4 regions of the Streptomyces sp. NPDC059875 genome follow, and region 1 is predicted to be linked to each of the others. Evidence: riboswitches for the same ligand, from Rfam matches in the RefSeq annotation. Region 1 holds a riboswitch; each other region holds the start of a gene.
The links. A riboswitch is a leader RNA that binds a small molecule or an ion and turns the genes downstream of it on or off. The one in region 1 is predicted to bind cobalamin.

Region 2: it holds a riboswitch for cobalamin, as region 1 does, so the genes downstream of both, cobN (cobaltochelatase subunit CobN) here and ACFV9D_RS04845 (ABC transporter substrate-binding protein) in region 1, are expected to answer to the same signal.
Region 3: it holds a riboswitch for cobalamin, as region 1 does, so the genes downstream of both, ACFV9D_RS02285 (ribonucleoside-diphosphate reductase subunit alpha) here and ACFV9D_RS04845 (ABC transporter substrate-binding protein) in region 1, are expected to answer to the same signal.
Region 4: it holds a riboswitch for cobalamin, as region 1 does, so the genes downstream of both, metE (5-methyltetrahydropteroyltriglutamate--homocysteine S-methyltransferase) here and ACFV9D_RS04845 (ABC transporter substrate-binding protein) in region 1, are expected to answer to the same signal.

Annotation. Positions count from the first base shown of each region.
Region 1 is NZ_JBHWJZ010000003.1:188,472-195,960, reverse strand. It holds gene ACFV9D_RS04860 (BTAD domain-containing putative transcriptional regulator) at 1-162, opposite strand, end outside; gene ACFV9D_RS04855 (ABC transporter ATP-binding protein) at 258-1,037, opposite strand; gene ACFV9D_RS04850 (FecCD family ABC transporter permease) at 1,034-2,047, opposite strand; gene ACFV9D_RS04845 (ABC transporter substrate-binding protein) at 2,044-3,102, opposite strand; cobalamin riboswitch at 3,114-3,311, opposite strand; gene ACFV9D_RS04840 (glyceraldehyde-3-phosphate dehydrogenase) at 3,421-4,866, opposite strand; gene ACFV9D_RS04835 (dihydrofolate reductase family protein) at 5,153-5,776, shown strand; gene ACFV9D_RS04830 (hypothetical protein) at 5,888-7,489, shown strand, end outside.
Region 2 is NZ_JBHWJZ010000014.1:91,348-98,836, forward strand. It holds gene ACFV9D_RS18960 (helix-turn-helix domain-containing protein) at 1-234, shown strand, start outside; gene ACFV9D_RS18965 (precorrin-2 C(20)-methyltransferase) at 200-1,690, opposite strand; gene ACFV9D_RS18970 (precorrin-8X methylmutase) at 1,687-2,322, opposite strand; gene ACFV9D_RS18975 (cobalamin biosynthesis protein CobG) at 2,337-3,701, opposite strand; cobalamin riboswitch at 3,767-3,906, shown strand; gene cobN (cobaltochelatase subunit CobN) at 3,943-7,489, shown strand, end outside.
Region 3 is NZ_JBHWJZ010000002.1:68,470-75,958, reverse strand. It holds gene mctP (monocarboxylate uptake permease MctP) at 1-613, shown strand, start outside; gene ACFV9D_RS02290 (GNAT family N-acetyltransferase) at 697-1,200, shown strand; cobalamin riboswitch at 1,245-1,377, shown strand; gene ACFV9D_RS02285 (ribonucleoside-diphosphate reductase subunit alpha) at 1,504-3,879, shown strand; gene ACFV9D_RS02280 (ribonucleotide-diphosphate reductase subunit beta) at 3,879-4,895, shown strand; gene def (peptide deformylase) at 4,965-5,594, opposite strand; gene ACFV9D_RS02270 (hypothetical protein) at 5,664-6,644, opposite strand; gene ACFV9D_RS02265 (HD-GYP domain-containing protein) at 6,724-7,489, opposite strand, start outside.
Region 4 is NZ_JBHWJZ010000001.1:18,721-26,209, forward strand. It holds gene ACFV9D_RS00070 (carbohydrate ABC transporter permease) at 1-186, opposite strand, end outside; gene ACFV9D_RS00075 (ABC transporter substrate-binding protein) at 198-1,481, opposite strand; gene ACFV9D_RS00080 (alpha-N-arabinofuranosidase) at 1,604-3,112, opposite strand; gene ACFV9D_RS00085 (LacI family DNA-binding transcriptional regulator) at 3,334-4,377, opposite strand; gene ACFV9D_RS00090 (SRPBCC family protein) at 4,687-5,133, shown strand; cobalamin riboswitch at 5,324-5,544, shown strand; gene metE (5-methyltetrahydropteroyltriglutamate--homocysteine S-methyltransferase) at 5,707-7,489, shown strand, end outside.

The DNA.
Region 1 (7,489 bases):
CTCCGTCCCCCACAGCCCGTCCACGAGCGCGTCGACGGACACCGGCCGGCCTCCCTCGAGTGCGAGCCGGGCCAGCAGCATCCGCAGCCGGACCCCTCCGACGTCGATCGGTGTCGCGTCGTCCGTACCGGCTCCGACCGGCCCCAACAGGACAATCCTCACAGCTTCAGCCTCCCCCTGGCCCCGACCGCATCCGCGGTTCCGGACCGCGAGTGGATCTTAGCGATCGACCCGTCGAGCGTCCGCGACGAGTCTCGTCACCGGGAACGAGGGAGCGTGCCCAGGACGCGGAGGTGCGGCCGGTCGTCGCCGTCCGGGTGGCTGACCTCGACCCGTACGCCGTAGACCTCCGCGATCAGCTCGGCGGTCAGCACCTCGCGCGGCGCGCCGGCGGCCACGACCCGTCCGCCGGAGAGCACGACGATCGTGTCGCAGTACATCGCGGCCAGGTTCAGGTCGTGGAGGGCGACGATCGTGGTGACCGGCAGTCCGGACACCAGGTCGAGGAGGTCGTGCTGGTGCTGGATGTCGAGATGGTTGGTGGGTTCGTCGAGGAGGAGTTCCCTCGGCTCCTGGGCGAGGGCCCGGGCGATCTGGACGCGTTGGCGTTCGCCGCCGGACAGGGTGTGCCAGGGCTGTTCGGCACGGTCGGTCAGGCCGGTGCGGTGCAGGGCGTCCCGTACGGCGTCCTCGTCGGCGGTCGTCGGGGGCGACCAGGCCCGCCGGTGGGGGATGCGGCCCAGGCGTACGACGTCGGCGGCGCTCAGCTCGACGAGGGTGTCGGCCTGCTGCTCGACGACCGCCACGCGCCGGGCGACGTCCCGGCGTCGCAGCTCCGCCAGCGGCCGGCCGTCGAGGGTGACGACTCCGGCGGACGGCGCGAGGACGCCGCACAGCAGCCGCAACAGGGTTGATTTCCCGGACCCGTTGGGGCCGAGGAGGGCGGTCGTGGTGCCGGGCGTGGGGGCGATGCCGACCCCGTCGAGGATCAGCCGCCCGCCGGCGGTGCGCGAGACGCGTTCGGCGCCGAGTGTCATCGGTGGGCCCTCCTGCTCCGGTACAGGACGAGGACGAAGGCGGGGACTCCGACGAGTGAGGTGACGACGCCGACCGGCACCTCCTGGGGTTCGAGGACGGTCCGGGCGAGGGTGTCCACCCAGACCAGGAAGACCGCACCGCCGAGGGCGGTGACGGGCAGCAGTCGGCCGTGTCCCGGTCCGACGAGGGCACGGGCCGCGTGCGGCAGGACGAGGCCGACGAAACCGATCGCGCCCGCCGAGCTGACCAGTGCGGCGGTGAGCAGCGCGGTGGCGCACAGCAGGACGAGCCGGGTGCGGGCGACCCGTACGCCGAGGGTGGCCGCCGCGTCCTGTCCGAACGCGAAGGCGTCGAGGGTACGGGCGTAGCCGAGGCAGACGGCCAGGGTGAGCACGAGGACGGCGAGGCAGAGCCATACGTCGCTCCAGCCGGCGCCGCTCAGCGACCCGAGCAGCCAGAACAGCACGCCGCGGGTCGTCTCGGCGTCGGCGGAGGTGACGACGACGAAGGAGGTGAGGGCGGAGAAGAGCTGCATCGCCGCGACGCCGGAGAGGACGACCCGGTCGGGCGTGCCGCCGAGCGTGTGACTCAGCAGGAGCATCGCGGCGAACGAGCACACCGCGCCCGCGAAGGCGCCCGCGGAGAGGGACAGCGCTCCCCCGCCGACGCCGAGGACGACCACCACGACCGCTCCGGTCGAAGCGCCGGAGGAGACGCCGAGGACGAAGGGGTCGGCGAGCGGATTGCGCAGTAGGGACTGCATGACCGCTCCGCAGACGGCGAGGCCTGCCCCGCATACGGCGGCGAGGAGGGTACGGGGCAGTCGCAGGTTCCAGATGATGCCGTCCCGGATCGGGCCGATCCCGGAGGGGGCGCCGCCGAGATGGGAGGCGACGACGGACCCCGCGTCGCCGACGCCCATGTCCGCCGGTCCGATGGTGATCGCCACGGCCAGCGAGAGGAGGAGCGCCGCGCATCCGGCCGTGATGCGCAGCAGGGCGGCGGTCACTTCGTGAGGCCGTGCGCGCGCAGGGCGGCGGCGACCTGTTCGATGCCCTCGACGGTGCGGATGGTCGGGTTCATGGCCTGACCGCTGAGGAGCACGTACCGCTTGTGGCGTACGGCGTCCATGTTCTTCGTGACCGGGTCGGACTCCAGGAACTCGATCTTCTTCGCGGCGCTCTCCCCGGACTGCGCCTTGCGCGTGAGGTCGCCGATCACCAGCAGGTCGGGGTTGCGGTCGGCGACCGACTCCCAGCCGATCTGTGGCCATTCCTCGGTGGTGTCGTCGAAGACGTTCTTCGTTCCGGTCTCCCGGGTGATGACGCCGGGTGCTCCGCAACAGCCCGCCATGTAGGGGGACTTGGCGTCGGAGAACCAGTAGAGGACGCTGACGTCGGCGGCGCGGAGACCGTCGGTGGCCTTCGTCACCCGGCCCTTGAGCCGGGTGATCAGCTGTTCGCCGCGCTCCTCGACACCGAACACCCGGGCCAGGTCGCGGACTTCACCGTAAACGGCGTCCATGGCCAGCGGTGTGGTGCGCTTGCCGTCGCCACCATCGCTGTTGTCCTTGCCCACGCAGTCGGACGGGGAGAGGTAGGTGGGGACGCCGAGCTTCTCGAACTGCTCGCGGGTGGCGACCCCGCCCTTGCCGAGCGTGGAGCCGAACGAGGCGGCGACGAAGTCGGGTTCGGCGTCCAGCACCTTCTCGAAGGAGGGGTTGTTCTCCGCCAGCCTCGGGACTCCGGAGGCGGCCTTCTCCAGGCCCTTCATCACCGGGTCGGTCCAGGTCGCGGTCCCCACCATCCGGTCGCCGAGACCGAGGGACAGCATGATCTCGGTGGTGCCCTGGTTCAGGGACACGGCCCGGCGCGGCCCGCCGGGCGGGATCTCCACGGTGCGGCCGCAGTTCTCGAGCGTCCGCGCGGAGGCGGACGGTGCGGACCCGGCCTCGTCGGCGGGGCCGGCGCAGCCGGTGAGGAGCAGGGCCCCGGACGCGAGCAGCGCGAAGGGAAGGGGGGTACGGGCGAATGGCACGGCTCGTCCTCGGCGTCGAGGGCCCATGCGCGGGGCCCGTCTCGTACGGAACCGCCAGCAGGTCTTCGGACTCGGGGTCATCCGGACGGGGCGCCTTCCCGGACCGGTTCCCCGGTCCAGTGGCTTCGTGCCCCGCCCGTCGCCCTCACCGCTGCGCGTCAGCTCCGGATTCGCACCGGATTCCCTGACTCGCGTGCGTCACGCACGTGAGTTCGACTGGCTACCGCAAGCTACCAGAACGCCGACGGGGCGGCGGTGGGAGGGTGCGCGAGCCCTTTCGGGATCTGCCGCACCACTCCACCGCCGCCCCGTTCACCGGGGCCCGGACGTGCCGGACCGCCGAGGTCAGACCACGGGCACCGGGTAGGTCGGGTACTCGACCCCGGACACGTGCTGGACGACGCGGATGACCTGGCAGGAGTAGCCGAACTCGTTGTCGTACCAGAGGTAGAGGATCGCGTTGTCACCGTCGACCTTGGTGGCGCCGGCGTCGACGATCGACGCGTGGCGCGAGCCGACGAAGTCCATCGAGACGGCGTCGGGGGCGGTGGTGAAGTCGATCTGGCGCTTGAGCGGCGAGTGCAGCGAGACGTCGCGGAGGTAGTCGAGGACATCCTCGCGGGTGGTCTCGCGACCCAGGCGCAGGCTGAGGATGGCGATCGAGACGTCCGGGACGGGGACGCGGATCGAGCTGCCGGTGATCGGCGCCTTGAGGTCGGGCAGCGCCTTGGCGACGGCCGACGCGGCTCCGGTCTCGGTGATGACCATGTTGAGCGGCGCGGAACGGCCGCGACGGTCGGCCTTGTGGTAGTTGTCCAGCAGGTTCTGGTCGTTGGTGAACGAGTGGACGGTCTCCACGTGGCCGCGCAGGACGCCGTACTCGTCGGCCATCGCCTTCAGCGGCGGGACGATCGCGTTGGTGGTGCAGGAGGCGCAGGACAGGATCTGCTCGTCCGGCTTGATCGTGTCGTGGTTGACGCCGTGGACGATGTTCGGGACGTCGCCCTTGCCCGGAGCGGTCAGGACGACCTTGTCGATACCGGGGCGCAGGTGCTTCGACAGGCCCTCGCGGTCCCGCCACTTGCCCGTGTTGTCGATGAGGATGGCGTCCTTGATGCCGTACGCCGTGTAGTCGACCTCGGAGGGGTCGTTGGCGTAGATCACCTTGATGGTGTTGCCGTTGGCGACGATCGTGCTCGTCGCCTCGTCCACCGTGATGGTGCCCTGGAACTGACCGTGGATGGAGTCGCGGCGCAGCAGCGAGGCGCGCTTGACCAGGTCCTGGTCGCCACCGCCGCGGACCACGATGGCGCGCAGGCGCAGGCCGTTGCCGGAGCCGGCCTTCTCGATGAGCAGGCGGGCGACGAGGCGGCCGATGCGGCCGAAGCCGTAGAGGACGACGTCGCGGCCCTCGCCGCGCTCGATCTTGTTGGCACCGGTGGCGCCGGCGACGGCCGCGGCGGTGAACTCCTCCACCGACTGACCGTGGTCGTCGTTCTTGTACGTCGCGGCGAGCATGCCGATGTCGATCTGCGAGGGACCCAGGTCCAGCGCGGCGAGCGCCTGCAGGAAGGGCATCGTCTCGGTGACGGACAGTTCCTCACCGGCGATCTGCCGGGCGAACCGGTGGGTCTTGAGGATGCTCACCACCGACTTGTTCACCAAGGAGCGGCTGTGCAGCAGGACGGTCACGTCCCGCTCGCGGTGCAGCTTCCCGATGATGGGGATCATCGACTCCGCGATCTCCTCGCGAGTCTTCCAGTTGGTGAACGAGTCATCATTGACAGTCACAGGTTTATCTTTCGAGCTAGGCGGCGCTCATATGCTAACCCGCCCCTCCTTTGATCGTTCAAGGGGTCCCTCGGGACCGAACACTGGCACCCCATTTAGTCGCACTTCGTCCCGTTATGCGCGCCAGTGACATGGCCCGCACCCACGGAATCCGTCGCTGTACGGACGGGGCGCCGAACCCACGGACAACGCCCCCGGCGCGCCTGCGGCCGGCGATGAGTTCCGGGCGGTCGCGGCGTCTACCGTGCGGAAGGCACACATCGTCGGAACCCCCACGGAGCGTCACATGAGGAAGATCGTCTCCCAGCTGTTCATCTCGCTCGACGGCGTCGTCGAGGACCCCCACACCTGGCACTTCCCCTACTTCAACGACGAGATGGGCGTCGCGGTCGACGCCGTCCTGGGCCGGGCGGACACGCTCCTCCTGGGGCGCCGGACGTACGACAGCTTCGCCGGGGCGTGGCCCGAGCGCGAGGCGGCCGGCGGCGAGGACGCCCCCTTCGCCAAGGTTCTCGGCGACGCGCGGAAGATCGTGGTCTCCCGTCAGTCGCTCGATCTGACCTGGCGGAACTCCGAGCAGCACCAGGGCGACCTCCTCGACGCGGTCAGGGCTCTGAAGAGCGAGCAGGGAGAGAGCCGCATCGCGATCAGCGGCTCGGTGTCCCTGGTGCGGCAGCTCCTCGACGCCGGGCTGCTGGACGAGCTCAACCTGCTGGTGCACCCCATCGCCGTACGCAAGGGCCTGCGACTGTTCGACGAGGCCGGGACGCCGACCCCGCTGAAGCTGCTCTCCGCCGAGACCTTCGCCACAGGCGTCCTCAACCTGGTGTACGCCCCCGCGGCCCCGGCCGGCGAGGCGGGCTACGACGAGGCCAAGACCCACCTGCCCCGCGCCGACCGGGAGGACTGACGCACGGCCGGCCCGGCCCGGGCTGCCGGGCATGATCCGCCGGGCCGGACCCCTCGGCCCCGGTGCGAAACCCGCGTGCACCGGGCCGCGCGGTTCTGTGATCATGCGGGGATGGCCCACCTTCTCGAACCCCTGGTCATCCGCCACACGCACCGCCTCCCCGCCCCCACCGGGCCTGCCGGGGAAGGCCAGGTCGCCGCGCGGCAGTTGGATGCCGCGCTCATGTCCGTGGGCTTCAAACTCTCGGCGGAACTGCTGACCCATCTGTCGGGCCTGTCCGACGACACGGTGACCGCCACCGCTGTACGGACGCTGCGGGTGGTCCGCGAGATGGTCGGGGACCACGTCCAGCACAACGTCTACTTCGTCGACTTCCCCGCCCATGTGCCCGACACCTTCGACTTCTGGATGCGGTGCATCGCCGACGCGCTGAGCGACGACGCCTCCCACGAACGCACGGTCGCCCAGCTCGAGAGCGGCGTGCTCGACCTGCTCACCCTCCCGACGTACGGCAACTACCGGCACACGTACGCCGAGATGCTCGCCGCTCACGACGAGCTGACCGCCGCGGCCGGCGACCGTCTGACGGTCCTTCACCTGGGCGGCGACGCGGACGCCGAGGTCACCGCCCTGTACCTGGCCCTCGCCGGCAGCACCACGCCTCTGGGCGAGGACGACCTGCGTGACCTGGCCGCGCTCGCCGGCCACTGCGTCGACGGCCCCCAGCCCGAGGCTGTCCCGATCCGGGAGAACCTCGCCGTCGTCAACCGCGCCCGTCTGTCCGCCGGGGCCGGCCTCCTTCTCGACACCGTGACCGATGTGCTCCGGCTGGCCTGCGCGCTGTCCGACGGCGATGTCACGCTCCAAGAGCCGACACGGTTCCGGGCCCTGTCCCGCCCGAGCCGCCGTGCGCTGCTCGCGGGCCTGGACAGCGTCGTCGCCGCCGCCCCCGCCAAGCTCGCCGACGTGGGCGTGCACCGCGAGGCGTGGAAGCGTCTCGGCGAACGCCTCCACCCCCACGAGTACCCGCGCTGGCCGCATGCCGCCGAGGTGTTCGCCGTCGCCCGGGGCGAGAAGAAGGCCCGTTCCTTCGACAGCCGCGTCGAGGACATGCTCGGCCGTCATGACGTCATCGGTGCGGCGGAGCTGCTGAAGTCCGCGCCGGGCAGGCTGTTCCGCTCCCTGGACCGGCTGCTGCGCATGGCGTCCGGCCAGGGCGAACGCGACGCCGTGGTGGCGGCCGCGATGGAGGTCGCGCCGAAGGTGTCCGGCCGCGTCGTGCTGGCGGTACGGGAACACCTCCTCAACCGACACGAGAAGGCGGGCGAACGCCGGGTGTTCGTCAACCGCCTGGGCCGCGCCTGGGTCGCCTCCGACACCCGTCGGGCCGTGCTGCCGCCCGAGCGCGACCGTCTGATCGCCACGCTCGACGACGAGATCCGCCGCCGACTCCCCTCCCCCGGCCACCTGTTGATCGACCCCGACGTGCTCGACGTGGCGCTCCCGCTCAGCGGCCGGGCCACCGCGGCCGGCCTCGGCGTCCTGCCGCGGGGGTCCGTCACCCCGGTCGAGGGTGAACTGCTGCGCTTCTTCGTCCACTGGAAGCAGACGGCCCGCAGCACCGACTACGACCTGTCCGCGCTCATGCTGAACGCCGACTACTCGACCCTGTCCTGGCTGTCGTACACGAACCTCACCGAACTCGAAGGCGAG
Region 2 (7,489 bases), on a different contig from region 1:
GACAGCGGTGAGGTGTTGATGTGCGCCGCGGGCCGCAAGCGGCTGCGTCATCCGGTGGTCGGGCTGCTCAGCCTGGACTTCGAGACACTGCACGTGCCCGCCGCGCCGGGCGAGACGGGCCTGGTCGTGCACGTCTACAGCGCCGAGGAGGGCAGCCCGGAGGCCGCCGCCCTCGCCCGCCTCGCCGCGGCGACCCGCCTCACGCCTCCGGGTACCGCCGCGGCGTCCACGTGATGGTCCGGCCGTCGGCCCGCTCCACCGCCCGGGTCTGCGAGGACCCGATCAGCAGCAACGTCCGCATGTCGACCTCGCTCGGCTCCAGCGTCTTCAGCGTCACCACCCGCACCGACTGCTCCGGGCCGCCCACGTCCCGTGCCACGACCACCGGCGTCTCGGGCGAGCGCAGTTCGAGGAGCAGGTCGCGGGCGGCCGCCACCTGGTGCGTACGGGACTTCGACCCCGGGTTGTAGAGCGCCAGGACCAGGTCCGCCTCCGCCGCCGCCCGCAGCCGGGTCGCGATGACGTCCCAGGGCTTGAGGCGGTCGGAGAGCGAGATGGTCGCGTAGTCGTGGCCCAGAGGCGCCCCCGCCGCGGCCGCCGCCGCGTTCGCGGCCGTCACGCCCGGGAGGACCCGTACGGGAACGTCCGCGTACCGCTCCTCCGACGCCACCTCCAGGACCGCCGTCGCCATGGCGAACACGCCCGGGTCGCCGCCCGAGACGACCGCGACGCGGCGGCCGCGCCGGGCCAGGTCGAGGGCGAACTCGGCGCGCTCGGACTCGACCTTGTTGTCCGAGCCGTGCCGGCGCTGGCCGGGGCGCAGCGCCGGAACCCGGTCGAGATAGGTGGTGTAGCCGACGAGGTCGTCGGCGTTGACGAGCGCGCCGCGCGACTCCGGCGTCAGCCAGGGCGCGCCCGCCGGGCCGGTGCCGACGACGACGACCTCGCCCCACTCGCGTACCGGAGCCTGCTGGTCGATACGGGAGGGCAGCACGGCCACGGAGAAGTACGGGACGGTCTCCGGGTCGACCTCGGCGAGTTCGGAGGTCCGCTCGCCGGCCATGAACGCCCGCTCCACGTACTGCGCGTCCTCGAGCCGGCCCGCCCGCTCCAGGGCGCGCCGCACGGTCGGGAACGTGCGGCCCAGCTTCATCACGACCGCCGAGTCCGTGCCCGCGAGCCGGGCCGTCAGTTCGTCCTCCGGCAGCGTGCCGGGGATGATCGTCAGGACCTCCTCCGCCTCGCACAGCGGCTCGCCGAGCCGGGCGGCGGCCGCGCTGACCGAGGTGACACCGGGGATGACGGTGGTGTCGTAGCGGTGCGCGAGCCGCTTGTGCATGTGCTGGTACGAGCCGTAGAAGAGCGGGTCGCCCTCGGCGAGCACGGCCACCGTGCGGCCGGCGTCCAGGTGGGCGGCGAGGCGGGCCGCCGCCTCCTCGTAGAAGTCGTCGAGCGCGCCCCGGTAGCCGCCGGGGTGGTCCGTGGTCTCCACCGTGAGCGGGTACATCAGCCGCTCTTCGATGTGGTCCTCGCGGAGGTGCTCGGCCGCTATCGAGCGGGCGATGGAACGGCCGTGGCGCGCCGAGTGGTACGCGACGACGTCGGCGGACTCGATGGCCCTGACGGCCGCGACCGTCATCAGGTTCGGGTCGCCGGGCCCGAGGCCGACCCCGTACAGCTTGCCGCTCATGCCTGGATCTCCGCTTCCGTCGCGATGGCGTTGATGGCGGCGGCGGTCATCGCGCTGCCACCGCGCCGGCCGCGTACGACGAGGTAGTCGAGGCCGAGCGTCTGGGCCGCCAGGGCGTCCTTGGACTCGGCGGCGCCGATGAACCCGACCGGGATGCCGAGGACGGCCGCCGGTCGGGGCGCGCCCTTGGCGATCATCTCCAGGAGGTGGAAGAGCGCGGTGGGCGCGTTGCCGATGGCGACGACGGAGCCTTCGAGGCGGTCGCGCCACAGCTCCATGGCGGCGGCACTGCGGGTGGTGCCGAGGTCGGCGGCGAGGCCGGGCACGGAGGGGTCGGAGAGGGTGCAGACCACGTCGTTGTCGGCGGGCAGCCGCTTGCGGGTGACGCCGCTCGCGACCATCTGCGCGTCGCAGAGGATCGGCGCGCCGGCGCGCAGGGCGGCGCGGGCGCGGGAGACGACCTGGGGGGAGTAGGCGATATCGCGTACGAGGTCGGTCATGCCGCAGGCGTGGATCATCCGCACCGCGACCTGGGCGACGTCGGCGGGCAGGCCCGCCAGATCCGCCTCGGCGCGGATCGTGGCAAAGGACTGGCGGTAGATCTCCGCGCCGTCCTTCTCGTAGTCGAACATCCTGTTGCTCTCGCTCATCTCGTGTGTGTTGACGGGCCGCGGGCCGCTGCGACTGCGGAGGGGAGGTCTGTACGGGGAGTGGGGCGCCCGTCCACGAGGTAGGCGTCCTCGCCGGTGGCGACGACGTCGACCCAGGTGCCGTGGGCGCCCTGCGGGTGGCCGCAGCGGCGCTCGCAGCCGGAGAAGTGGACCGGCAGCCCGCCGTCGCCCGGGGTGGCGTCCGCCCGGACGTCGGCGAGGGACTTCGCGCAGCCGGGCCGGCCGGTGCAGGCGCCGACGCCGGTCCAGGGGTCGGCGGGGCGGGTGATCAGCCCGGCGGCCGCGAGCGCCTCGCGCCGCTCCTCGGCGGCGGCGCGGCCGCCGAATCCGGTCACGACGGCTCCGCGCCAGGGGGTGAGCCGGAGTTCCCCGGCCGCGTCGGGCGCGAGGGCGCGCAGTTGGGCGGCGGTCAGCCGCCCGAGCGGCACGCCGACGCAGACCGCCCACCGGCCGTCGTGCCCGACGACGCCGGGCAGGGGCCCGGCGGAGGGGGTGTGCGGGGCTCGCCCGGCGACCGACTGTGCGGCGACGGGCGAGCGGTTGATGGACTGTGCGGGTTCGGGCGAGCGGTCGATGGACTGTGCGGCGACGCACGCTCGGCGCAAGGCCGCGGCCACGTCGGGCTCCACGCCCTCGGGGAGCTCCCGCACCCGCCAGGCTCCGTTCCCGGCCGCCCGCGCGGCTTCGAGGAAGGCGTCGGCGGCGGCGAGCGCGGCGCCGGGGGCGTCGGTGGCGGCGACCCGGAAGAACTGGGCGCCGACGCGCAGGAGCGCCGTGGCCCCGTCCGTACCCTCGCCGTCCGCCGAGGACGCCGCTGCGAGCAAGGTCACATCTCCGCCGAGGCCGGCCACATCCCCACGGCCGTCGTCCAGGACGAAGAGGAAACGGCCGGAAAGGGCCGCCGTCCACTCCCGCGCGCATAGCAGCGCGTCCAGCTCGCGCGCCCACAACTGCACGTCTCCGCTGCCGAGTCCGTCCAGTCCGGCGGCCGGCGAGGCCACCACGTTCCGGATCCGCTCGTGGGTCGCGGAGGGCAGCAGGCCGGCTTCCGCGAGCAGCTCCGCCAGCTCGGCTCCGCAGCCCTCTCCGAGGCCGCGCAGCTCCACGTTCCCCCGGGAGGTGACACTGACCCGTCCGTCGCCCAGGGCCTCCGCCGCAGACGCCAGAACCTCGACCTGATGAGACGTCAACAGGCCTGCGGGCAGGCGCAGTCGGGCCAGGCGGCCGTCGTCGGCGGAGTGCAGTCGGAGCGCCCCGGGGCAGGCGTCGCCACGGTCCCGTATGAGAGGTTCGCCCCGGTCGGGCGGGATGGGTGGGGTGGGCGGCATGGCGGCGAGCATACCGACGTGAATCCGGCTGACCACCGGGTGTGATCCGGCCAACCCCCCGGCCCGCGGGGCACAGGATCTACTATGCAGAACGGCATGGGGTCCCAGGACCCCGGGGAGGAAGCCCGGTGAGAATCCGGCGCGGTCCCGCCACTGTGAGCCAGGTCGCACCAGCGACCCGGTGAGTCAGGAACTCCTGCCGTCCACACGACCACCCGGGGCGCGGACAACCCCGAGGAAGGCCTGCGCACGCATGCGAATTCTGTTGCTGTCGCACTCCGACACCGACCTGCTCAGCGCTCGCGCGGCCGGCGGACCCGTCGAGTACCGGTTCGCCAACCCCTCCCGCCTCGCTCTGGACGACCTTCCCGGGCTTCTGGACGGCGCCGACCTCGTTCTCGTACGCCTCCTCGGCGGCCTGCGGGCCTGGGAGGACGGCCTGGACGCGCTGCGTGCCACGGGCCGTCCGCTGGTCGTGCTCTCCGGCGAACAGGCCCCCGACGCCCAGCTCATGGAGGCGTCCACCGTCCCCGTCGGCGTCGCGACCGAGGCCCACGCCTATCTCGCGCACGGCGGCCCCGCCAACCTGGAGCAGCTGGCCCGTTTCCTCTCCGACACCGTGCTGCTCACCGGCCACGGCTTCGAGGCCCCGGCCGCCGCGCCGACCTGGGGTCCGCTGGAGCGCGAGCCGCGCGTCACGGACGGCCCCGTCGTCGCCGTGCTCTACTACCGCGCCCACCACATGAGCGGGAACACCGCCTTCATCGGCTCGCTCTGCGAGGCGATCGAGGACGCCGGCGCCCGCGCGCTGCCGCTGTACGTCGCCTCCCTGCGCGCCCCCGAGCCGGAGCTGCTCGACCGCCTTCGCGAGACCGACGCGATCGTCACCACCGTCCTCGCGGCCGGCGGCACCAAGCCCGCCGAGGCCCAGGCCGGCGGCGACGAGGAGGCCTGGGACGCGGGCGCGCTCGCCGCCCTCGACGTACCGATCCTGCAGGCGCTCTGCCTCACCGGCTCGCGCGCGGCCTGGGAGGAGAACGACGAGGGGCTGTCCCCGCTGGACGCCGCCAGCCAGGTCGCCGTCCCTGAGTTCGACGGCCGGCTCATCACCGTCCCGTTCTCCTTCAAGGAGATCGACGAGGACGGCCTGCCGGCCTACGTAGCCGACACCGAGCGCGCGGCCCGCGTCGCCGGGATCGCCGTCCGCCACGCCCGCCTGCGGCACATCCCGAACGCCGAGAAGAAGCTGGCCCTGGTCCTCTCCGCGTACCCGACCAAGCACTCCCGGATCGGCAACGCGGTCGGCCTGGACACCCCCGCCTCCGCCGTCGCGCTGCTGCGTCGGCTGCGCGAGGAGGGCTACGATTTCGGCCCGGTCGAGGACATCCCCGGCCTGGTGTCGGGCGACGGCGACGAGCTGATCTACGCCCTGATCGAGGCCGGCGGCCACGACCAGGACTGGCTCACCGAGGAGCAGCTGGCGAAGAACCCCGTCCGCATCCCGGCCGCCGACTACAAGCGCTGGTACGAGCAGCTCCCGGCCGAGCTGCGGGAGTCCGTCGAGGAGCACTGGGGCCCGGCGCCCGGCGAGATGTTCCTGGACCGGTCCCGCAACCCCGAGGGCGACATCGTCCTCGCCGCCCTGCGGCGCGGGAACCTGCTGATCCTCATCCAGCCGCCGCGCGGCTTCGGCGAGAACCCGATCGCGATCTACCACGACCCCGATCTCCCGCCGTCCCACCACTACCTGGCCGCCTACCGCTGGATCGCGGCGCGCGCCGAGGACGGCGGCTTCGGTGCGGACGCGATGGTCCACCTGGGCAAGCACGGCAACCTGGAGTGGCTGCCCGGCAAGAACGCCGGCCTGTCCGCTGCCTGTGGCCCGGACGCGGCGCTCGGTGACATCCCCCTGATCTACCCGTTCCTGGTCAACGACCCGGGCGAGGGCACGCAGGCCAAGCGGCGCGTGCACGCCACGCTCGTCGACCACCTGGTGCCGCCGATGGCGCGCGCCGACTCGTACGGCGACATCGCGCGTCTGGAGCAGCTGCTCGACGAGTACGCGCAGATCTCCTCCATGGACCCGTCCAAGCTGCCCGCGATCCGCGCGCAGATCTGGACGCTGATCCAGGCGGCGAAGCTCGACCACGACCTGGGGATGGAGGACCGCCCCGAGGACGACGGCTTCGACGACTTCCTGCTGCACGTCGACGGCTGGCTGTGCGAGGTCAAGGACGCGCAGATCAGGGACGGTCTGCATGTGCTCGGCGGGGCTCCGACCGGTCCCGAGCGCGTGAACCTGGTCCTCTCGATCCTGCGCGCCCGCCAGATCTGGGGCGGTACGCAGGCCCTGCCGGGTCTGCGCGAGGCCCTGGGCCTGGACGAGTCGGCCGCGACCCGGACCACCGCCGACGAGGCGGAGGCGACGGCGCGTGCGCTGGTTGAGGCGATGGAGGCGGCGGACTGGTCCGTGGAAGCGGTCCCGGCGGTCGCCGCCGCGTACGGCGCCGACGTCCAGGCCGTGCTCCGCTTCGCCTGCGAGCAGGTCGTCCCGCGCCTCGCCGCCACCACCGACGAACTCACCCACGCCGTCCACGCGTTGAACGGCGGCTTCGTGCCGGCCGGCCCGTCCGGTTCGCCGCTGCGCGGCCTGGTGAACGTGCTGCCGACCGGCCGCAACTTCTACTCCGTCGACCCCAAGGCCGTGCCCTCCCGCCTCGCGTGGGAGACCGGCCAGGCGCTCGCCGACTCGCTCCTGGAGCGCTACCGCTCCGACAACGGCGAGTGGCCGACCTCCGTCGGTCTCTCCCTGTGGGGGACGAGCGCGATGCGCACGGCGGGCGACGACGTCGCCGAGGCGCTCGCCCTCCTGGGCATCCGCCCCACCTGGGACGACGCCTCGCGTCGCGTGAACGGTCTGGAGCCGATCCCGCTCGCCGAGCTGGGCCGTCCGCGCATCGACGTCACGCTGCGCATCTCGGGCTTCTTCCGCGACGCGTTCCCGCACGTCATCGGGTTGCTCGACGACGCCGTTCGGCTCGCCGCGTCCCTGGACGAGCCCGCCGCGGAGAACTTCGTACGGGCGCACGCGCAGGCCGACCTGGCCGAGCACGGCGACGAACGGCGGGCCACCACCCGGATCTTCGGCTCGCGGCCGGGCACGTACGGCGCGGGCATCCTCCAGCTGATCGACTCGCGCGACTGGCGTACGGACGCGGACCTCGCCGAGGTGTACACGGTGTGGGGCGGCTACGCCTACGGCCGCGGTCTCGAGGGACGCCCGGCCCGTTCCGAGATGGAGACGGCGTACAAGCGGATCGCCGTCGCCGCGAAGAACACGGACACGCGCGAGCACGACATCGCCGACTCCGACGACTACTTCCAGTACCACGGCGGCATGGTGGCGACCGTCCGCGCGCTCACGGGCTCGTCCCCCGAGGCGTACATCGGCGACTCCACCCGCCCGGAGACGGTCCGCACCCGGACCCTGGTCGAGGAGACCTCGCGGGTCTTCCGCGCCCGGGTGGTCAACCCGAAGTGGATCGAGGCGATGCGCCGCCACGGCTACAAGGGCGCGTTCGAGCTCGCGGCGACGGTCGACTACCTCTTCGGCTACGACGCGACGACCGGTGTGGTCGCCGACTGGATGTACGACAAGCTCACCGAGACGTACGTCCTCGACCCGGAGAACCAGGCCTTCCTGAAGGAGGCCAACCCCTGGGCCCTGCACGGCATCGCGGAGCGCCTCCTGGAGGCCGAGTCGCGCGGCATGTGGGAGAAGCCGGACCCGGAGACGCTGG
Region 3 (7,489 bases), on a different contig from region 1:
CGCGGGCGTGGCCTTCGCCGCCATCGGCATCGGCGCGCTGGTGCCCGCCGCGATCATGTCGATCGCCGCCGCCAACCTCTTCACCCGCAACATCTACAAGGACTTCCTGAAGCCGGACGCCACTCCGGAGCAGGAGACCAAGGTGTCCAAGCTGGTGTCGCTCCTGGTGAAGGTCGGCGCGCTCGCCTTCGTCCTCACCATGGACAAGACGGTCGCGATCAACTTCCAGCTGCTCGGCGGCATCTGGATCCTGCAGACCCTCCCGGCGCTGGTCGGCGGTCTGTTCACCCGCTGGTTCCACCGCTGGGCGCTGCTCGCCGGCTGGGCCGTCGGCATGGTCTACGGCACGGCGGCGGCGTACGGCGTGGCCAGCCCGACCCAGAAGCACTTCGGCGGCTCGTCCGCCGAGATCCCGGGCATCGGCGAGATCGGCTACATCGGCCTCACCGCCTTCGTCATCAACGTGGTCGTCACCGTCGTCCTGACCTTCGTCCTGAAGGCCGTGAAGGCGCCGGACGGTGTGGACGAGACCTCGCCGTCGGACTACACGGCGGACGCGGGCGACGCGGGAGTCCGGACCGAGCTGCCGAAGGTCGGCGCCGGCTCGCACTGACGCCGAGGAGCACAGCGCGGGGCCCGGGATTCCGAACGGAAATCCCGGGCCCTTCGCCGTACCCCTGGGGCAGACTGCGCCGCATGGACTTCACCATCAGGACGGTACGACCCGAGGAGTACGAGGCCCTCGGCGACCTCACCGCACGCGCCTATCTGGACGACGGACACCTCGACTTCGGCGAGGACGACGACTATCTGCATCTGCTGCGGGACGTGGCCCGGCGGGTCGCCGAGGCGGAGGTGCTGGTGGCGGTGGACCGCGCCGGCACCGTGCTCGGCGGGGTCACCTTCGCCCTGGGCGACGAGGAGTGGGCCGACATCGCGCGCGAGGGCGAGGCCGAGTTCCGGATGCTCGCCGTGGCGAAGGACGCGCGGGGGCGGGGCGTCGGCGAGGCGCTCGTACGGGCCTGTGTGGAGCAGGCGCGGGAGATCGAGGGGTGCCGGCGCATGGTGCTGTCGACCCAGCCCCGCATGGCCTCGGCGCACCGGATCTACGAGCGGATGGGCTTCGTCCGCACCCCCGAAAGGGACTGGAAGCCGATTCCGGACATGGATCCGCTACTCACCTACAGCATGGAACTCTGAACCCAACGACACAACATGTGGGGGGTGCTTCGAGGAGCGCCCCCCACATGTATGCTCGTGCTCGCTGTCCTTGCAGGGGAATCCGGTGGAAATCCGGAACTGTCCCGCAACGGTGTGGTTTCGGCGTGCTTGTGCGCCGGCCGAGTCCGAAGACCTGCGGACAGCGCACCCGGTCCGTCCGTTCCGGGTGCCACAGACGTCCGGGCCTCGCGGAGTGGGCCGTGGCGCGGCGCACCCCTGCGTACGGGTGCCCGCTGCCCGCCTCCCCCGCCGGCCCCGAGCCGAGCGAGGGAGAGCCCCCACGTGACCATCGCGCCCGCCGATCCGGCCGCAGCGATCGAGAGCGACGGTAACGAGAGCGACGGACCCGGGACCGTGCTTCTGCGGACCCTGACCGACCTCACCGCCGACCTCACCGACACCGACCCCGGCAAGGTCGCCGCGGCGGCGCTCCGCGGCCGCAACGCCGGTTCGGACGAGGCCGAGCTGCGCGAGCTGGCCACCGAGGCGGCCGCCGGTCTGATCGCCGAGGACCCCGCGTACTCCCGGCTCGCCGCCCGGCTCCTGACGATCACCATCGCCGACGAGGCGGCCGACCAGGGCGCGGTGTGCTTCTCCGCCTCGGTCGCCGTGGGCCACCACGAGGGCCTGATCGCCGACCGCACGGCCGAGTTCGTCGCCCTGCACGCCGACCGGCTCGACTCGCTGATCGACGCCGCGGGCGACGACCGCTTCGGCTACTTCGGTCTGCGCACCCTCTACTCGCGCTATCTGCTGCGCCACCCGATCACCCGCAAGGTGATCGAGACCCCGCAGCACTTCATGCTGCGCGTCGCCTGCGGCCTCGCCGAGGACGACAGCGTGCGCGCGCTGGACGAGGTCGCGGCGCTGTACGGGCTGATGAGCCGGCTCGACTACCTGCCCTCCTCCCCCACGCTCTTCAACTCCGGCACCCGCCACCCGCAGATGTCGTCCTGCTACCTGCTGGACTCCCCGCTCGACGAGCTGGACTCGATCTACGACCGCTACCACCAGGTCGCGCGCCTGTCGAAGCACGCCGGCGGCATCGGGCTCTCGTACTCCCGTATCCGCGCCCGCGGTTCCCTGATCCGGGGCACCAACGGGCACTCCAACGGCATCGTGCCGTTCCTGAAGACCCTGGACGCCTCGGTGGCGGCCGTGAACCAGGGCGGCCGGCGCAAGGGCGCGGCCGCGGTCTACCTGGAGACCTGGCACGCGGACATCGAGGAGTTCCTGGAGCTGCGCGACAACACCGGTGAGGACGCCCGGCGTACGCACAACCTGAACCTCGCGCACTGGATCCCGGACGAGTTCATGCGCCGGGTCAACGCCGACGCCGAGTGGTCGCTGTTCTCCCCGGCCGACGTGCCCGAGCTGGTCGACCTGTGGGGCGAGGAGTTCGACGCCGCGTACCGCAAGGCGGAGGCTGCCGGCCTGGCCCGCAAGAGCATGCCGGCCCGTGACCTGTACGGCCGGATGATGCGGACGCTGGCCCAGACCGGCAACGGCTGGATGACCTTCAAGGACGCCTCCAACCGCACGGCCAACCAGACCGCCGAGCCGGGCCACACGGTCCACTCCTCCAACCTCTGCACGGAGATCCTGGAGGTCACGGACGACGGCGAGACCGCGGTCTGTAACCTGGGCTCGGTCAACCTCGGGGCGTTCGTCGTCGGTTCGGACATCGACTGGGAGCGGCTCGACGCGACCGTCCGTACGGCCGTCACGTTCCTCGACCGGGTCGTGGACATCAACTTCTACCCGACCGAGCAGGCCGGGCGCTCCAACGCCCGCTGGCGCCCGGTGGGCCTGGGCGCGATGGGCCTCCAGGACGTCTTCTTCCAGCTGAAGCTGCCCTTCGACTCCCCCGAGGCGCGCGCGCTGTCCACCCGGATCGCCGAGCGGATCATGCTCGCCGCGTACGAGGCGTCCGCCGACCTCGCCGAGCGCAACGGCCCGGTGCCGGCCTGGGACAAGACCCGCGCCGCGCGCGGTGTCCTGCACCCCGACCACTACGACGTCGAGCTGAACTGGCCGGAGCGCTGGGCCGCGCTGCGCGAGCGGATCGCCGCCGTCGGCATGCGCAACAGCCTGCTCCTCGCCATCGCGCCGACGGCGACCATCGCCTCGATCGCGGGCGTGTACGAGTGCATCGAGCCGCAGGTCTCCAACCTGTTCAAGCGCGAGACGCTCTCCGGCGAGTTCCTCCAGGTCAACTCGTACCTGGTCGACGAGCTGAAGAAGCTCGGCGTGTGGGACGCGCAGACCCGTGAGGCGCTGCGCGAGTCCAACGGCTCGGTGGCCGGCTTCACCTGGGTCCCGGCCGAGGTGCGCGAGCTGTACCGCACGGCGTGGGAGATCCCGCAGCGCGGCCTGATCGACATGGCCGCCGCCCGCACCCCGTTCCTCGACCAGTCGCAGTCGCTGAACCTGTTCCTGGAGACGCCGACGATCGGCAAGCTGTCGTCGATGTACGCGTACGCCTGGAAGCAGGGCCTGAAGACGACGTACTACCTGCGCTCCCGTCCGGCGACGCGGATCGCCCGCGCGGCCCAGGCGTCGACGACCGCCGCCGCGCCGATTCCCGTACAGGCGACTCCCGAAGAGGCCGTCGCCTGTTCCCTTGAGAACCCCGAGTCCTGCGAGGCCTGCCAGTAATGAGCTCCAACGAACAGAAGAACCTCCTCGACCCGGGCTTCGAGCTGACCCTCCGCCCCATGCGCTACCCGGACTTCTACGAGCGCTACCGGGACGCGATCAAGAACACCTGGACGGTGGAGGAGGTCGACCTCCACTCGGACGTCGCCGACCTCGCCAAGCTGACGCCGGGTGAGCAGCACATGATCGGCCGGCTTGTCGCGTTCTTCGCGACCGGTGACTCGATCGTCGCCAACAACCTCGTGCTGACGCTGTACAAGCACATCAACTCCCCCGAGGCGCGGCTGTACCTCTCGCGCCAGCTGTTCGAGGAGGCCGTGCACGTCCAGTTCTATCTGACGCTGCTCGACACCTACCTGCCCGACCCGGAGGACCGCGCCGCCGCGTTCGCCGCGGTCGAGAACATCCCCTCCATCCGCGAGAAGGCGCAGTTCTGCTTCAAGTGGATGGACTCGGTCGAGAAGATCGACCGGCTGGAGACCCAGGCCGACCGCCGTCGCTTCCTGCTGAACCTGATCTGCTTCGCCGCGTGCATCGAGGGCCTGTTCTTCTACGGCGCCTTCGCGTACGTGTACTGGTTCCGGTCCCGCGGTCTGCTGCACGGGCTCGCGACCGGCACCAACTGGGTGTTCCGCGACGAGACGATGCACATGAACTTCGCCTTCGAGGTCGTGGACACCGTCCGCAAGGAGGAGCCGGAGCTCTTCGACGACGCGCTCCAGCAGCAGGTCACCGACATGCTGAAGGAGGCCGTCGAGGCGGAGCTGCAGTTCGGCCGGGACCTGTGCGGCGACGGACTGCCGGGCATGAACACCGAGTCGATGCGCGAGTACCTCCAGTGCGTCGCCGACCAGCGCCTCCAGCGCCTGGGCTTCGCCCCGGTGTACGGCTCCGAGAACCCGTTCGCGTTCATGGAGCTCCAGGGCGTTCAGGAGCTGACGAACTTCTTCGAGCGCCGGCCGTCCGCCTACCAGGTGGCGGTCGAGGGCTCGGTGGATCTGGACGAGGACTTCTAGACCTCTCCGTACGACGAAGGGCCCCGCTCCGGGGGGAGCGGGGCCCTTCGTCATGCGCGGGTACGGGGATCAGTCGTTCGGGACCGTCTCGTAGCGCGGCGTGCCCTCTTCCATCTGCCGGAGCGCGTCCTTGCGGTCGCGCTTGGAGAGCTTGTCGATGTACAGGAAGCCGTACAGGTGGTCCGTCTCGTGCTGGAGGCAGCGGGCGAAGTAGCCGGTGCCGCGGACCTTGATCGGGTTGCCCTGGGCGTCCTGGCCGTGCACCTCGGCGTAGTCCGGGCGGGCCAGCGAGGCGTACGCGGTCGGGACCGAGAGGCAGCCCTCGTTGGAGTCGTCCAGGCTGCGGCGGTCGGCGGGCAGCTCCTGGAGCACCGGGTTGATCACGACGCCGGTGTGGCGCACGCCCTCGTCGTCGGGGCAGTCGTAGACGAAGACCTTGAGGTCGACACCGATCTGGTTCGCGGCCAGGCCCACGCCCTCGGCGGCCTTCTGGCTGGCGAACATGTCGTCGATCAGCGACGCGAGCTTGTCGTCGAACTCGGTGACGTCCTTGCACTCCCGGTGGAGCACCGGGTTGCCGACGACGGTGATCGGGCGCACCGTGCCGCGCTCGCGGTACGCGAGCTCACGCGCCTCGCAGTCCTCCGTGTCGACGACGAACCCGTCGTTGATCTGCTCGTCAGTCTCCTGCTGCGCCATTCCGCCGCACGCCTTCCTCAGAACCCCAGTCGATGGTCCCGTACAGCCTAAGGGCAGGATCCGGGCAGTTCAGCAGACCTCTTCGAGATCCCGCCACTCACGGCTGTCGGGGCTGTCCGCCACCCAGCCGTCGAGCAGGCCCCGGACCAGACCCACGGGCGCGGCGATCCCGCACTCCCGTTCGGGGACCCAGAGCTCGCCGGGCGAGCGGTGGCCGAGGGGGCCGGGGTGGCCCGGTTCGCTGTGGTCGTGCGGGTCGAGGTGCTCGCCCTCGCCCTCGGCGCTGGGCATGGTCGACTCGGAGCAGGCGCGACAGAGCAGCCGGACCGAGGAGGACCAGTCCTCGGCGGCGAATCCGGCGTCGGCGGCGAGCTGCTCAAGGGCGTCGCGGTCGGCCTCGGTGGCGGCCTCCAGGAGCACCACCCAGGTGGGGACGGGCGACGGGGCCCACAACTCGATCTCGTCGAAGACGGGGTAGGACGGGCCCGCGGAGGTCGTGCGCTCGCCGTTGGGCACCCCGTCGTGGAGGACGACCTCGCCCCAGCGCCGGCCCGAGGACGGCAGCGGGATGGACAGCACCTCGATACGGGCCGGGTCGAGCCTGCGGCCCCACACCACCTCGGCCTCGCCCTCCGGCGAGAGCCGGACCGCGGCGCTGCCCAGCTCCATCCCGGCGGGCTCACCCGTGCCGGCGGAGGCCCCGGGCACCTTCAGCCCGTACGCCTGCCAGGCGCGGCGGGCCAGCGGCCAGTCCTGGAGGGCGGTGGCGGCGATGCCGACGTTCCACCAGTCCGGGGCGCCGGTCTCCTTGTCGAGAAGCGCGACGGCGCGCAGCCCGGCCGCCCGCGCCTGCTCCCAGTCGTGCCGGAACTTGTGCAGCAGCGCCAGGTTGAACCAGGACTCCGAGAGCCAGGGCTCCAGATCCGCCGCGCGCGTGAGCAGCGCGCCCGCGTCCTCGTACCGGCCGTCGCCGATCAGCGTGAATGCGCGGTCGGTGGCCTGCCGCCACGAGGCGGAGGGCCGATGCCGTACCTTCCCGAAGATCCTCACGATTCCCGCCTGCCGGTCGCTTCACCCTCTTGTTCGCATCCAACCATGCCCGGTTGGACGCGCGCTCATTACCCATGGGTTACCCAGGAGGAGCAGGGGTGACGCCGCCCCTCGCCAGGACTCTGGCAAGGGATTCCACGACCTCCGGGTGGTGGTCGCGGGCGGTGGAGAGCCGGAGCCGTTCGAGGGCGGTGAGCGCCCCACCGGCGCTGTCGCCCGCGAGGTCGTCGTAGGCGTTGACGGTACGGACGATCCGCGCGGGCAGGGGTTGGTCGCGGTACGGATCGGCCTGCCGTTCCACGACGACGGCCACGGCCGCGGGGACGCCGGTCTGGCGGACGACGGCGCCGCCGAGGAGCGCTATGCGGCGCTGCTCCTCGGGCGGGAGCAGCGCCGTGGCGCCCTCGGGGACAGGGTCGACGAGGGAGAGCTGTCCGATGTCGTGCATGAGCGCCGCGTACTCGAGGACGGTCAGCTCGGCCCCGGAGAGCCCCAGCTCGCGCCCGACGGCGCCGCTGAGCGCGGCGACGCGGTGGGCGTGCCCGGGCGCGGTGTAGCCGGCGATCTCGGTGGCCCGGGCGAGAGAGGCGATGGTCTGCCGGTTGGTGGTGCGCACGGCCGCGTACCGGCGGAACGAGACCTGGGCGAGCAGCAGCGGTACGCAGAAGACGGGCAGCGCCCAGAGCCCGGCGGCGGCCGCGCCGAGGGCCATCACGGCCCCGGTGGCGCAGACCGCCGAGCCGATGCCCAGCAGGGCGCGCAGCTCGTCGCGGAGAAGGGGGCCGTACGGGTAGAGGGTGCGGGCCCGGAGCATCAGGGCGGCGAGCACCGCGTCGCACAGGGCG
Region 4 (7,489 bases), on a different contig from region 1:
CAGCAGGACGAAGCCGGCGATCCACGGCGACATGAAGGCGTATCCGGCGAGGTTCTCGCGCCGGGCCCGGCGGCGGGCGGGGCCGGACCGCCGGGCATCGCCGCCGCCGCCCGAGGGACCGGCCCCGGCCGTGGAGCCCGGCGCTTCGGACTCGACGGCCGGTGACGACTGTCGTACGTGTGTCACGGTGGGTCCCATCAGGAGCCGAGCGCCGTCTTGGCCTCGGTGAAGTACTGATTCACCGCGTCCCCGACCGAGCGCTTGCCCAGCGCCATGTCCTCCGCGAGACGCAGGAAGGCGGCCTCGCAGAGGTCGGCACCGGCGGGGTGCGGGGTGATCGTCTCCAGGACGCGAGTGTCGACCAACTGCTTCTCGTACGCGGCGATCTGCTGGGCGACCGGGTCGCTGGGCTTGAACGCCTCGTACTGCGCGGTGGTGGCCGGCACGCCCCGGTCGAAGCCCATGATCTTCGCGACTTCGGGGTCGTGGACCATGAAGTCGATGAACTGGGCGACTTCCTTGGGGTGCTTGGTGCGCCTCGAGCCACTGAGCATCAGCGAACCGAGGTACTGTCCCGTCCTCTTGCCGTCGGTCGTCGGGATGGGCGCAAGCCCGTACTGGCTCCTGCCCTCCGAGGTGTAGCGGACGGTGAAGTTGTCCCAGGTGAACTCGGCGGCGGCGAGTTCGGCGGCTACGGCCGACTTCGGCTTGACCTGCGCGACCTTCTTCGGGTCGGAGTGGAGGCCCGCCTTCACCCCGGCGTACCCCTTGGTCCACCAGTCGGTGAGGTCGGCCTCGGTGAAGCCGAGACCGTCCGTGGTGAAGAACGCCTTGCCCTGCTGCCGCAGATAGAGGTCGTAGAGGTACATCACGCCGTACATACCGCTGTCGCCGGCCCGGCCCTGGGTGTCGCGGATCTTGGCGAGGGCGGCGTGGAACTCCTCCCAGGTCCAGCCGGCCTTCGGGGAGACACCCGCCTTGGTGAAGACGGGCTGGTCGATGACGAGGGCCATCGAGTTGCTGCCGACCGGGACGCCGAGCAGCTTGCCGTCGACCTCCCCGAACTTCTCCAGACCGGCGCGGAAACCGTCCAGGCGGAGGTTGCCGGCCTCGACCTGCTCGCGGAGGTCGAGCAGCACGTTCTTCGCCTCGTACTTCCGCAGGAAGCCGACCGCGTTCTGGAAGACGTCCGGCGGGTTGCCGCCCGAGGCCTGGGTGTTGAACTTCTTCCAGAAGTCGAGGTAGGGCTGGAAGTCGGTCTTGACCTTGATCTTCGGGTACTTCTTCTCGAAGAGCGCGATCGACTGGTTGATCCGCTTGGCGCGGTCGTCCGAGCCCCACCAGGCATACCGGATGGTGACCGTCCCGTCCCCGGAACCGCTTCCGCTGCCACACCCTGCCGCGGTGAGGCCGACAGCGGCCAATGAGCCGCCCGCGAGCTTGAGCAGCCCCCGTCGGTCAACCGTGTTGGTGGTACGCACCGTTCGTCCTCCCGCACATTGAAACGTTTTAGGAAAGCGCTTGCTGGGACAACGTATGGACACCCGCGCGTCACGTCAACGGTTGGGACAGGGATGCGTGATGAAAGGATTCAAGCCTGGCGTCAAGCCAGCCTGATGACGTTCCAGGACAGTGGTGCGAGTACGGCGTGCAGGGTGCCGTCCACGAGCGCCGTGCCGTGTACCGGGTGAGGGGCGACCCGCTCGGGGTCGTCGACGGTGTTGCGAGCCTCGGGATCCGCATCGGCGAGCGCGCTGTGCTCGACGATCCGGGTCAGGTCCAGCCCGCGCACGGTCACGTCGAGCGGAAGAGGCTCCGTCTGGCCGCGGTTGACGGCGAAGACGGTCACGCCGCCGTTCTCGTCCCGTACGGCGGTGGCGTGCAGCAGCGGCACCTCGCCGAACCTCGCCGTCTCGTACGTCGGCGCATCCACGCGTACGTCGAGGACCTCGCCGCGCCCGTACCGGGAGGTCAGGGCGAACGGGAAGAAGGTGGTCTGCCGCCAGGCCGCCCCGCCGGGTTCGGTCATGATCGGGGCGATCACGTTGACGAGCTGGGCGAGGCAGGCGACGGCCACCCGGTCGGCGTGGCGCAGCAGGGCGATGAGGAGCGAGCCGAGGACGACGGCGTCGGTGACGGTATAGACGTCCTCCAGGATGCGGGGCGCCTCCTGCCAGTCCTCGACGGGGTGCGGGTTGGGCCGGCGCTGGTACCAGACGTTCCACTCGTCGAAGGAGAGCGTGATCTTCTTCTCGGATTTCAGTCGGGCGCCGATGTGGTCGCAGGTGGCGACGACCGCATCGATGGAGGCCTCCATGTCGACGGCGGAGGCGAGGAAGGAGTCGCGGTCGCCGTCCACCTCCTCGTAGTAGGCGTGCAGCGAGATGTGGTCGACGTCCTCGTACGTCTCCGCCAGGACGGTCGCCTCCCAGGCGGCGAAGGTGTCCATCGCCCGGCTCGAGCTGCCGCAGGCGACGAGTTCGAGTCCGGGGTCGTACTGACGCATGGCACGTGCGGTCGCGGAGGCGAGCCGTCCGTACTCCTCGGCGGTCTTGTGACCGGTCTGCCACGGGCCGTCCATCTCGTTGCCGAGACACCACAGCCGGATCCCGAAGGGGTCCTTGTCGCCGTGTGCGATCCGGCGGTCGGAGAGCTCCGTGCCGGACGGGTGGTTGGCGTACTCCAGGAGGTCGACTGCTTCGGCGACCCCCCGGGTGCCGAGGTTGATCGCCATCATCGGCTCGGCCCGCGGGCCGATCTTCCGGAGGAAGGCGATGAACTCGGCGAGCCCGAAGCGGTTGGTCTCGGTGGACCGCCAGGCGAGGTCGAGACGGCGGGGCCGCTCCTCGACCGGGCCGACGCCGTCCTCCCACCTGTAGCCCGAGACGAAGTTCCCGCCGGGGTAGCGGACGGCGGTGACGCCGAGCTCGCGTACGAGCTCCAGCACGTCGGTGCGCAGTCCGTCCTCGTCGGCGGCGGGGTGGCCGGGTTCGTGGATGCCGGTGTGGACGCAGCGGCCGAGGTGCTCGACGAAGGAGCCGAACAGCCGGGCGTCGACGGCCCCGACGGTGAAGTCCGGATCGAGGGTGAAGCGGGCGGTCGGGTGGGACATGCGGTTCCCTTCCGGAGGCGAGGCAGACCTTTTGTTCGAGATATCGAATGACGCTCGTCACTTCGAACGGGACCGTAAAGTCGAACATCATGCGCGTCAATGCGTCGGGCCGACATTCGGCAGAATCCCGAACCCCGTTCGGCACGGAGAACGACCATGAGGGCGCCCGCTCTTGGGGATCAGGAGGTCGGACGCGCCGTTCTCCGGCGGCCGGTTCGCGCTCAGCGCCTGAGCAGGGTGGACCCGCGGACGACCAACTCGGGCTGGAGCACGACTTGTTGGTGCCGGTGCGCGGCGACGGCGGCAGCGTCTCCGCCCTCCTCGAGCAGCAGGTCGGTGGCCATCGCGCCGAGCACGGCGGCGGGCTGCCGAACCGAGGTCAGGGGTACGGCCGCCGCGGCGGCGAACTCGATGTCGTCGTACCCGACGATCGCGATGTCCTCCGGCACCCGGACGCCGGCCGCGTACATCGACTGGAGCACACCGAGCGCGAGGAGGTCGTTGGCGCAGAAGACGGCGGTCGGCCGCTCCGCCGCCCCCAGCAGCCGCGCCCCTGCGTCCCGGCCGGCGTTCACGTCCAGTCGCTCGCCGCCGATCTCGTGGAGCGCGTCCGGGGGCAGTCCGGCTTCCGCCAGGGCGTGATGCGCGCCGGTGCGGCGGTCCTGGACCTGGAGCAGGTGGGGCGGTCCGCTGACGTAGGCGATCGAGCGGTGACCGAGGGAGAGCAGATGGCGGACGGCCATCGCGCCGCCCGCGACGTCGTCCACGGAGACCGAGCACTCCGCCTCGCCGCCGGCCACCCGGTCCACGAGCACGAAGGGGATGCCGTGCCGCCGGAACTCCCGAAGGTTGCTCCCACTGGGGTCGGCGGGGGTCACCAGGACGCCGTGCACCCGCTGCTCGGCGAAGAGGGAGAGGTACTCGGCCTCGGCGGCGGGGCTCTGGTCGCTGTTGCAGACCATCACACTCAGTCCGGCCGCGCGGGCGGTCCGCTCGGCGCCCTTGGCCAGGTCGACGAAGAAGGGGTTGCCCATGTCGAGGACGAGGAGGGCGAGGATCCGGCTCCGGCCGGCCCGCAGCTGGCGAGCGGACTCGCTTCGGATGTATCCGAGCCGCGCGATGACGTCCCGCACATGGCGGCGCGTGCGCTCGGAGACGAGATCGGGCCGGTTGATCACATTGGAGACCGTGCCGACCGAGACCCCCGCCTCCCGGGCCACGTCCTTGATGCCGGCTCCCCGCCCCGTGCGTGTCGTGCGACTCACCTGGCGCGCTCTCCGTCCCGATCGTCGGCCCCGACCGTCCGCTGCACTCGCTTCACTCGCTACCGATTGGATCGTATCAACGCCGGTTGGGAGCAACACCCTGGGCTGTGTGCGGTCGTGACTCGATCCACAGGTCGCAACACCCCCCAGGTCCCTAAAACGATTCATGCATTCGGCCCCGGGCCGGTGGCCGTAGGGGATTCGCCGCCCATGCCCGGAGCACTCCGTTCGGACCTGTCGGACTGCGCGGGCGGACGGACGGTACAAGGCTGGAGGCCAAGCCCATCCTCCCGAAGGAGCGTGATCGGCGTGGCCCGGAACCGCCGTCTGATCCTGAGCTCGCCGTCCGAGGTCTGGCGCCTGCTGTCCGAAGGCAAACGCTACGGGGAGTGGGTGACGGGCACCCAGCAGGTCCTCGCCGCGGACCCGCACTGGCCGGAGGTGGGCGCACGACTGAAGGTACGCGTCGGTGCCGGCCCCTTGACCCTCGACGACACCTGCGTCGTCCGCGTCTGCGAACCGGAGCGGCGCCTGGAGCTGGAAGCGAAGGCGGATCCCTTCGGGGCGGCACGCATCGCCATGAAGCTGATGCCCTGGGGCGAGAACACCCTCTTCACCCTTGACTGGCATCCTCTCCGGGGCCCCGGCACCCGGATGCACGGTCTCCCCGTGGACTACATCGTCGCCGTCCGCAACGGCATGATGCTGACGAAGCTGGCCGAGATCGCGGTACGCGAACACTCCGCGAAGGTGTGAGCACTCACGTAGCGTCCCCCACCGGTACGGCACGAAGGTGCTGCTGCTCTCGTCCACGGCGAGCGCTCGACCGAGCGGCGGGACCGCGCGCCGAGAGCATTCCAGCGCGGAGCCGCTCCGAGTCCGGGGCGTGTCTCACCTCACCATCCGAATCGTGAACATCACCCGCCCCAGCGCCGAGTGGCCCCCTACGCTGGCCGGTGCAGCTGGTTCGCCCCGTCCGCCAGGCGGGATGCGTCGTAAGAGGGAACCCGGTGGGAATCCGGGACTGCCCCGCAGCGGTGAGCGGGAACGACCGCCGTCATACGCACTGGATCCGGTACGGGTCTGGGAAGCGACGGCCACTAGGTGTCCACCCTTGGGTGGACGTGCCCGCGAGTCCGAAGACCTGCCCGTTGCCCGCGTGCGAACGACTCGTGCGCGGACATTCCGGTGACCTCGTGGGCGGGTCGGCGTACATACCAGGCGGGGACCGGCGCCCATGGCGCGCGAGGTCGATCGTCCGGTACGTCCCCTTCGCGCTCTCGTCCCGTCTCCGGGATCTCAGGGATTCATCTCGCGAAGGAGATCTCCGTGACCACCAAACCCGCAGCAGCGGCAGCACGGGCCACCGTGTACGGCTACCCCCGGCAGGGACAGAACCGGGAGCTGAAGAAGGCGATCGAGGGTTTCTGGAAGGGCCGCGTCACCGCCGACGCCCTCCGGGCCACCGCCGCCGAACTGCGCCGGGCCGCCTGGCAGCAGCTCGCCGGGGCCGGCATCGACGAAGTCCCGACCGGTGACTTCTCCTACTACGACCACGTACTGGACACGACCGTGATGGTCGGCGCGGTCCCCGAACGCCACCGGGAGGCCGTCGCCGCCGATCCTTCCCCGAGCTCTCGACTTCGCTCGAGCAGGGGATGCCCCATGGACGTGTACTTCGCGATGGCGCGCGGCACGCAGGACGTCGCCCCGCTCGAGATGACCAAGTGGTTCGACACCAACTACCACTACCTGGTGCCCGAACTGGGCCCTGACACCGTGTTCCGGGCGGACTCCACCAAGCAGGTCGCCGAGCTGAAGGAAGCCCTCGCCCTGGGGCTGACGGCCCGTCCCGTCCTGGTCGGCCCGGTCACCTACCTGCTCCTGGCCAAGCCCGCGCCCGGCGTGGCCACGGACTTCGACCCGCTGACGCTGCTCGACCGGCTGCTTCCGGTGTACGCCGAGGTCCTCGCCGACCTGCGTGCCGCCGGCGCCCGGTGGGTACAGCTCGACGAGCCCTCCCTGGTGCAGGACCACACCCCGGCCGAGCTGAACGCCGCCACGCGCGCGTACCGTGAACTCGGCACCCTCACGGACCGGCCGAAGCTGCTGATCGCTTCCTACTTCGGCCGCCTGGGCAAGGCCCTGCCCGTCCTGGCCAAGGCTCCGGTCGAGGGACTCGCGATCGACTTCACGGAGTCCGCCGCGGCCAATCTGGACGCCCTCGCCGCCGTCGGCGGTCTGCCCGGCAAACGTCTGGTCGCCGGGGTGGTCAACGGCCGCAACATCTGGGTCGACGACCTGACGAAGTCCCTCGCCACCCTCGGGACCCTGCTCGGCCTCGCCGACCGGGTCGACGTGTCGGCCTCCTGCTCCCTGCTGCACGTCCCCCTCGACGCGTCCGCCGAGCGGGACATCGCACCGCAGATCCTGCGCTGGCTCGCCTTCGCCCGCCAGAAGACCGCCGAGATCGTCACCCTCGCCAAGGGCCTGGCCCACGGTACCGGCGCGATCACCGCCGAACTCGCCGCCAACCGGGCCGACCTCGCCTCCCGCGCGGACTCCCCCCTCACCCGCGACCCCGCCGTGCGCAGCCGTACGGGCGCGGTCACCGACGCGGACACGCGCCGCTCCCAGCCGTACGCCGAGCGGGCCACCGTCCAGCGCACCCACCTCGCTCTGCCGCTGCTGCCGACCACCACCATCGGCTCCTTCCCGCAGACCGGCGAACTGCGCGCCGCCCGCGCCGACCTGCGGGCGGGGTGGCTCGACACGGCCGGCTACGAGGAGCGCATCAAGGCCGAGATCCAGGAGGTGATCTCCTTCCAGGAGAAGTGCGGCCTTGACGTCCTCGTGCACGGCGAGCCCGAGCGCAACGACATGGTCCAGTACTTCGCGGAGCAGCTGACCGGCTACCTCGCCACGCAGCACGGCTGGGTCCAGTCGTACGGCACCCGCTATGTCCGTCCGCCGATCCTGGCCGGCGACATCTCCCGCCCCGCACCGATGACGGTCCGCTGGACGACGTACGCGCAGTCCCTGACCTCCCGCCCGGTCAAGGGCATGCTCACGGGCCCGGTCACCATGCTCGCCTGGTCCTTCGTCCGCGACG